One region of the Allobosea sp. ANAM02 genome, then DNA from elsewhere that is predicted to be linked to it. Evidence: predicted binding sites of a transcription regulator. Region 1 holds the regulator's gene; the other holds the start of a gene.
The links. Region 1 encodes LexA, which represses DNA repair genes until DNA is damaged. Its sites were predicted from a motif close to TGTTCNNNNTGTGTTCNG; they were not measured.
Positions count from the first base shown of each region.

Region 1 (4,208 bases):
CGAGCGCCGCCGGCCCTTCCTCTGGCTGCCCTTCGCAATGGGCGTCGGCATCCTGCTCTACTTTGCCGCCGATCGTGAGCCGGCATTATGGGCCCCGCTTCTGGGTCTGGCTGTGAGCAGTGCGGCGGCCTTCGCTCTGCGCTTTCGCCCCGTCGCGTCCATGGCCTGCCTCGCGGCGGCCGCTGCCTTCGCGGGCTTCGCCGCCGGGGTCTGGCGCACGGCCGATATCGCGGCACCGATGCTGGAGCGGCCGCGCATCGGCAAGCTCTCGGGCTTCGTCGAGAGCGTCGAAGTCCGCGACAAGGGCGCACGGCTCGTCGTGCTCGTCACCGATCTCGCCAATGTCCCCGCCGATTCCAGGCCGAAGCGCGTCCGCGTCAATATCCGGCAGGGCTCGGTGAATCCGGGAGACCATATCGTCGCGACCGCGCGTCTGCTGCCACCGCCCGGGCCAGCGCGGGCCGGCGGCTACGATTTCGGACGCGATGCCTTCTTCCGCGGGATCGGCGCCGTCGGCAGCGTCTCCGGCAAGATCGCATTGGCGCCGGCGCCCTTTCCGATGCCGATGCGTCTCGCCATCGACGTGACGATCGACCGCGCCCGCAATGCGCTGACCAGGCGCATCGCCGAGGTCGGAGGCGGGCAGGGCGGGGCGGTTGCCGCCGCGCTCGTCACCGGCAAGCGCGGCCTGATCACGGAAGCCACGAACAACGACCTGCGCGCCGCCGGCATCTACCACATCGTCTCGATCTCGGGCCTGCACATGGTGCTGGCGGCCGGGACCATCTTCTGGCTGGTCCGCGCGCTGCTGGCCTTGTCGCAGACGGTGGCGCTGCACTGGCCGGTCAAGAAGCTCGCGGCGGTCGCGGCCATGATCGGCGCAACCGCCTATTGCATCTTTTCCGGCAGCGATGTCGCGACCGAGCGCTCGCTGATCATGACGCTGGTCATGCTCGGGGCGATTCTGGTCGATCGTGCGGCGCTGAGCATGCGCAATCTCGCGCTCGCCGCCATGATCGTGCTGCTGCGCGAGCCGGAGGCGCTGCTGGGGCCGAGCTTCCAGATGTCCTTCGGCGCGGTCGCGGCGCTGATCGCCTTCGCCGAGCGCTGGGAAAGGAGAGATCGCAGCGAGCCGCCGCCCGCGTTGCCGTGGCCGCTCGGATCGATCTGGATGGCGGCGCTCGGCATCCTCGTCACCACCATGCTGGCGACCGCCGCGACCGCGCCTTTCGGCGCCTATCATTTCCAGACCTTCAATCCCTTCGGCCTGCTCGGCAACGCCATGGCGCTGCCCTTCGTCTCGCTTTTCGTGATGCCGGCGGCGGTATTCGGCGTGCTCGCCTATCCGTTCGGACTGGACTGGCCGGCCTGGGCCCTGATGGGGTTGGCTTCCGACGTGGTGCTCAAGGTCGCGCATTGGGTCGCGTCCATCGATCACTCCACCGTGACGGTCGCGGCCTTCGGCCCCGCGGTGCTGGCGTGCTTCGCGATGGCGTTACTGTGGCTTGCGCTCTGGACGACGGCCTGGCGATGGCTGGCGGCTGTGCCGCTGGTCTTCGGCGTCGCCATCGCCGGCAAGCCGGAACGGCCGGAAATCCTGATCGAGCGCGACGGCTCGGGTCTGGCCGTGCGCGGCGCCGACGGGCGCCTCGCCATCGCCGGAAAGCCCAGCCGCTTCGTTCTGCAGCAATGGCTCGCGGCCGATGGCGACAGCCGCTCACCCGACGATCCGACATTGCGCGCCGGCATCGCCTGCGATCGTCTGGCTTGCGTCGCGCAGACGGCCGACAAGCGCACGATTTCCTATACGCGCGAGCGCCTCGCCATCATCGAGGACTGCCTACGGGCCGATCTCGTCGTCACCGCGATCCCCTGGAGCGGGACCTGCAAGGCCAGGCTGATCGAGCGGATGGCGCTTACGCGCGACGGCGCAACCTCGCTCTATCGCAAGGCATCGGGGTGGAGCAGCCGAACCTCGGAGCCGAGCGATGCCGAGCGCCCATGGAGCCGCCGGCGCGAAGCTCGTCCGGCGGCGTCGGCCAACCAACCCACCGCCGCACGCTCGGCATCGTCGGCCGACAGCGACCCCGCCCCCGACACGGAACGCCTTCAGTAACGCCGCATCAGGTTGACGAGGCGGCCCTGGATCTTGACCCGGTCGGGCCCAAGCACGCGGGTCTCATAGGCGGGGTTCGCCGCCTCAAGCGCAATGGAGGAGCCGCGCTTGCGCAGGCGCTTCAGCGTCGCCTCTTCGTCGTCGATCAGGGCCACGACGATATCGCCGGTATTGGCGGTGTCCTGCCGGCGGATGACGACCGTGTCGCCGTCGAGGATGCCGGCCTCAACCATCGAATCGCCCCGCACTTCCAGCGCGTAATGCTCGCCGGAGCCGAGCATGTCCGGCGGCAGCGAGACCGTGTGGCTGCGGCTCTGGATCGCCGAGATCGGCGTGCCCGCCGCGATCCGGCCCATGACGGGGATGGCGATGGCATGCCGGCTGTCGTCCTCGACCGCCGCGGGCCGGGGCTTGGCGACGCTCGGCTGCGCGCCCAGGCCGCCCTGAACGACGGCCGGGTTGAAGCGCGGGCGCGGCTGCGGGGCGCCGAGCCCGTCCGGCATCTTGATGACCTCGAGCGCGCGCGCCCGGTTCGGCAGACGGCGGATGAAGCCGCGCTCCTCCAGCGCCATGATCAAGCGGTGGATGCCGGATTTCGAGCGCAGGTCGAGCGCGTCCTTCATCTCGTCGAAGGAGGGGGGTACGCCACTTTCGCGCAAGCGTTCCTGGATGAAGCGCAGGAGTTCGTGTTGCTTGCGTGTCAGCATGGTCGCCGCCAGCCCCTCAAAGCGCAGATTCGAAACAAAGCACGAACACCATACGCGTTCTGCTTGTGTTCCGCAAGTTGCTACCGCAAGGGCAGAATCCGGCAGGCATCGCCCTTCCTGGCCGGGGCGGCATGGGCCGGGCGGATCGTCAGGGCCTGCGCCCGCGCCAGCGTGCCGAGCGTCGAGGAATCCTGCCGGTCGAAGGGCGTCGCGAGCCAGCCTTCCGGCGTCAGCGCGAGCTCCGAGCGAAGGTAATCTTCCCGCTCGTCATTGCCGGGCATGTCGCGGCCGAGGATGGCGGGGATGCTGCGGTCGCGATCGGCATCGGCGATGCCGAGCAGCGCCTCGATCAGGGGCAGGACGAAGAGATGGCCGCAGACGATCGAGGAGACCGGGTTGCCCGGCAGGCCGACCACGACCATCCGGCCGAGCCGCCCGGTCATCATCGGCTTGCCCGGCCGCATAGCGATCTTCCAGAAGCCGAGCGCCATGCCGGCGCGCGTCAGCGCCTCCTGCACGAGATCATGCGCGCCGACGGAGGCACCGCCCAGCGTGATCAGCACATCGGCATCGGCCTCGCTCGCCCTTGCGATCTTGCTGGCCAGATCAGCATGGTCGTCGCGGGCGATGCCGAGATCGAGCACGGTGCCGCCGGCCTTCTCGACAAGCGCGGCCAGCGAGAACGAGTTCGAGGCGACAATCTGGTCGCGGCCGACCGGCTCGCCGGGCGACACCAGTTCGTCGCCGGTGGCGAGGATCGCGACACGCGGCTTGCGCCGGACGGGCAGGGTCGGATGCCCCATCGCGGCGGCAAGGCCGAGCGCCGCGCTGTCGAGCACGCGGCCGGCGGAGAGCAGGACGTCGCCTTCGTGGAAATCCAGCCCCGCGGCGCGCAGGAACTTGCCCTTGGCAGGCGGCACACGGACGCGGATGACCGGGCTTCCGACGCCGTCGGCATCTTCCTGCATCAGGATGGTGTCGGCGCCCTCAGGCATCGGCGCGCCCGTGAAGATGCGCACGGCTTCTCCCGGTCCGACGGCGCCCTCATAGGCCCGGCCGGCAGCGGATTCGCCGATCACCGAGAGCGACACGCCTTCCGCCATCTCGTCGCCGCGCACGGCATAGCCGTCCATGGCGGAATTGGCGAAGGGCGGCTGGGTCCTGAGCGCCTTGACCTCGCCGGCCAGCACCCGCCAGGCGCATTGCGCCAGCGGCAGGGCTTCCGCCTCGGCCGGTCCCGGAATGCTGTCGAGCAGCGCCTTGCGCGCGACGGGAACCGGGGTGAGCGCCATCAGAGCATGATGCCGAAAAGTGGGAACCGGTTTTCGGATGACATCATGCTCATTCCTTTAGCCAACTTTCGCCTCGTAATCGCCGGACTGGCC
Region 1 is NZ_AP022848.1:2,782,451-2,786,658, forward strand. Features, by position in the region: gene OCUBac02_RS13425 (ComEC/Rec2 family competence protein) at 1-2,116, shown strand, start outside; gene lexA (transcriptional repressor LexA) at 2,110-2,823, opposite strand; gene OCUBac02_RS13435 (molybdopterin molybdotransferase MoeA) at 2,904-4,115, opposite strand; gene moaC (cyclic pyranopterin monophosphate synthase MoaC) at 4,173-4,208, opposite strand, start outside.

Region 2 (4,208 bases), 1.1 Mb from region 1:
GCTCGGAATCGATCCGCGCCTGCTCATCGGCGGCGCCGAACTGATCGGCGGCATCGGCGGGCGCCCTCAGACGCAGGAGACGCGCCGCTCCTCCGGCCCGCCGCAGGACGAGATGGGCCGCTTCGTCTCGGCCGTGCTGGCGCAGAACGAGGATATCTGGTCGAAGGTTTTGCCGCAGCAGGCCAACACCCGCTATCAGCCGCCCCGGCTCGTGCTGTTCTCCGGCGTCGACCGATCCGGCTGCGGTACCGCCCAGGCGGCGATGGGACCGTTCTATTGCCCGGTCGACAAGAAGGTCTATCTCGACACCTCCTTCTTCCAGGAGATGCAACGCAAGCTCGGCGGCGGCGGCGACTTCGCCTATGCCTATGTCGTCGGCCACGAGGTCGGCCATCACATCCAGAACCTGCTTGGCATCCTGCCCAAGGCCAATCAGCTGCGCGAGCGCTCCTCGGAGCGCGACGCTAACGCGATCTCGGTCCGGATCGAATTGCAGGCCGACTGCTTCGCCGGCGTCTGGGCGCATAACATCCAGGCGATGGGCCGGCTCGACCAGGGCGATATCGAAGAAGCGCTCCGCTCGGCCGCGGCGATCGGTGACGACAAGCTGCAGCAGGCCTCGCAGGGCGTGGTCGTGCCGGATTCCTTCACGCACGGCTCTTCGGCGCAGCGCACGCGCTGGTTCAATGTCGGCTTCCAGTCAGGCTCGATGCAGCGCTGCGACACATTCCGGAATCAGGTCTAGAGCGCGACCGCCTGCGGGTCGGGGGCCTCTGATCGAGACACAGCGCATCCAGCGGATTTCCCGCTTCGGAAAGCAGAACGGGCCCGAACGGGCCCGCGATTTTCAGCTTCGATGCGGAGGGCCGTTCCAGCCCTCCGCCTGGTATTCATGGAGCCTTCAGTTCCAGAATCCTTCCTGATGCACGCGTGGCGAGAACGTATCCTCGTCCTCCTGCTGTTCCTCGCGTTTGTCCTCGTCGCGCTCCGCTTCGAGCGCAGAACAGGGATCGTGCCTTTCAAGCATGGGTCTCTCCTTTCGAAGGTCTGAGGGAGGTGCTTTGGCAACCGTCAACATATGAACTTATGCTGCGACGCACAAGTTCCGCCCGGACATGCGAGCTGCCATGCGGCTTTGGCATGACCGCCCGATGACAGCCCCGCGTGCCGGAAAGCAGCTCAGCCAGCCCGCTCCCGCAGAACCGGCAAGCGCACCGGAGCGCCGTCGAGACGACCGGCCAGCGCCATCGCTTTCGGGATAACCAGCCCTGCCGCGAGCCCCCGGCCGCCGAAGGAGAACCCGACGCGCTCACGCAGCGCGGCCACGGCCGAGCGCAACGGAATCACGGCCGGCCTCGCCGCCGACACCAGCAAATGCCGCTCCACCGCCTGGACCCAATGAGCCTGGGGGACATCGCCGGCATCGAACAGGACGAGACGATCGCCGCGCGCCTGAGCCGCCGCCTCCTGCCAGGCCTTTTCCTGTTCCGCGCGGAGATAGCGGGCTCCGGTCGCATCCGCCGCCCGCTCCGTCTCCGGCGCCCCAACGGTATCGACCAGGACCGCATGACCGAGAAAGCCCTCGGCGACCGCCGGGATCAGCACGGCAAGCGTCGCGGCGAGCGCCTGCTGGGAACCATCGCTGCGGATCACGGCTGTTAGCATGGGCAAAATCCTATGCCGCAACGCAGCATGCCACAATCCCGCCGCTTGCCTTTTGTTCTCTATATGTTCACTCTACATGAGACCAGAGAGCGCCGATTCCCGGTGCCGGTCGCGGTTCGGAAGCCATGCCCCAGGCCAGACCCACCTCACGGCCCTTCCCGGCGGCCCAGCCCCTGCGGCGGGCCGACAGGGAGCCGAGCGTCTCGGCGCCGGTCGTCGCGCCCGCCGACCCGATGGCCTATATCGGCCACCGCATCGACCCGGACAGGCGGCGCGGGCGCGGTGCCACGATCAATCCGGGCGGACGCTACGAGGCGGAGCAGCGCGTCAGCGAGGATGACGGCTGGGGCTCGCTGGAGGAGCTGCCGCCGTTCTCGACCGAGATCGCCTATGAGAAGGCGCGCACCATCATCACGCGCAACGACTCGCCCGACATCTCCTTCGACCGCTCGATCAATCCCTATCGCGGCTGCGAGCATGGCTGCGTCTACTGCTTCGCCCGGCCGACCCATGCCTATCTCGGCCTGTCGCCCGGTCTCGACTTCGAGAGCAAGCTGACGGCCAAGCCCGATGCGGCCGCTTTGCTGGAAAAGGAACTCTCATCCCCCTTCTATCAGCCGCGCACCATCGCGATCGGCACCAATACCGACGCCTATCAGCCGATCGAGAAAAAGCTGCGGATCATGCGCCAGATTCTGGAAGTGCTGGCCAAGTTCAACCACCCGGTCGGCATCGTCACGAAATCGGCGCTGGTCCAACGCGACATCGACATCCTCGCGCCGATGGCGGAGAAAGGACTGGTCAAGGTCGCGCTCTCGGTGACGACGCTCGACCCGAAGACCGCGCGCGGTATGGAACCGCGCGCCGCCTCGCCGGCCAAGCGGCTGGAGACGATCAGGAAGCTGTCGGAGGCCGGCATTCCCGTCACCGTTCTGGTCGCGCCGATCATCCCGGCGATCAACGAGCACGAGATCGAGCGCATCCTCGACGCGGCGAAGGCGGCAGGCGCCGAGGCTGCCGGCTACGTCCTGCTCCGGCTGCCGCTCGAGGTTCGCGACATCGTGCAGGAATGGCTGCTGACGCATCACCCGGACAAGCTCCGGCATGTGATGTCGCTGATCCGTTCGACGCGCGGCGGCAAGGACTACGATTCGCAATGGGGCCAGCGCATGGTCGGCTCCGGCCCCTATGCCTGGATGATCGGGCGGCGCTTCGAGATGGCGGCCGAGCGCATCGGCTTCAACGCGACGCGGCGCAGGCTGCGGACCGACCTGTTCGTGAAGCCGGAGAAGGAGAAGGCGCAGTTGAGCTTGTTTTGAGGGATGGGTTGGCCGGCATCGTCATGCTCGCCTTTGTGGCGAGCATCCACGGCTTGAACACCGCGCTCGACAAAGGAAGGCGTGGATGGCCGGGACAAGCCTGGCCATGACGGTGAAATGTCATCACATGGGACAAGGAAAAGACAGCTCTGGCCCTGCACCCCGCCCTGTTGCATAACCCCGCCATGCCCGCCGATTTCAGCCGCGAAACCTCCGCCATCACCAACGGCCTGTGGCCGCTGGTCGGGATCGACGAGGTCGGGCGCGGACCGCTGGCCGGGCCGGTCGTTGCCGCAGCGGTGATCCTCGATCCCGAGCGGGTGCCTGCCGGCCTCGACGATTCGAAGAAGCTGTCGGCTGCGATCCGCGAGGAGCTGTTCGGCGAGATCATGGAGCGGGCGCTGGCCGTTTCCGTCGCCAGCGTGACGGCGGCCGAGATCGACGCCATCAACATCCGGCAGGCGACATTGCTCGCGATGCGCCGGGCGGCGGGCGCCCTGCCGCTGGCGCCTCTGCACATCCTGGTCGATGGCAACGACCCGCCGCAATTCGCCTGCTCCTGCGAGGCGATCATCCAGGGCGACGGGCAGGTCGCCTCGATCGCGGCGGCCTCCATCGTCGCCAAGGTGACGCGCGACCGAATGATGGCGCGGCTGTGCAAGCGCTATCCGGCCTATGGCTTCTCCGGCCATGTCGGCTACGGCACGCCGGCTCATCGCAAAGCCATCACCGCGCATGGCCCCTGCCCCGAGCACCGCTATTCCTTCGCGCCGGTGAAGGGCATCTGGTTCCGCTAAACCTCGGTCCGCCGTGCGTCATTCTCGGGCTTGACCCGAGAATCTCAGGCCGGAAGAAGCTCCGGCCCCTTCTGCATGAGATGCTCGGGTCAAGCCCGAGCATGACGGAGAACCCAAGTCAGAGACGTGTGGCGCACACCTTCGCCAGACTGCCGCGACGACCGGCCCAGACGTTAACCGCCGTTTACGAATTTCCCTTGATTGCCAATGGGCTAGGCAAAAATTGCAGCCCCAGAATGGCACGCATTTTTTTCAAAGCGGAAACCCGACCTTTACCCTGTCTGACCAATATCGCCCTCGTTGAAGTTGCGTAGCGGTCTTGGCGTCATGGGTATCTCGCGTACCGGGACCGCCAGTGCTCCCGTCCGGATTCAGGTTTCGCGTACCGGACGGCCTGCACTGGGGGCCCGGATGAAGGCCAAGGGCC
Region 2 is NZ_AP022848.1:3,856,099-3,860,306, forward strand. Features, by position in the region: gene ypfJ (KPN_02809 family neutral zinc metallopeptidase) at 1-745, shown strand, start outside; gene OCUBac02_RS27530 (hypothetical protein) at 902-1,027, opposite strand; gene OCUBac02_RS18455 (hypothetical protein) at 1,180-1,665, opposite strand; gene OCUBac02_RS18460 (PA0069 family radical SAM protein) at 1,899-2,984, shown strand; gene OCUBac02_RS18465 (ribonuclease HII) at 3,170-3,781, shown strand; gene OCUBac02_RS18470 (site-specific DNA-methyltransferase) at 4,109-4,208, shown strand, end outside.
Region 2: OCUBac02_RS18460 (PA0069 family radical SAM protein) is a predicted target of LexA. The motif match lies at 1,719-1,736, and genes of this name have one in related genera.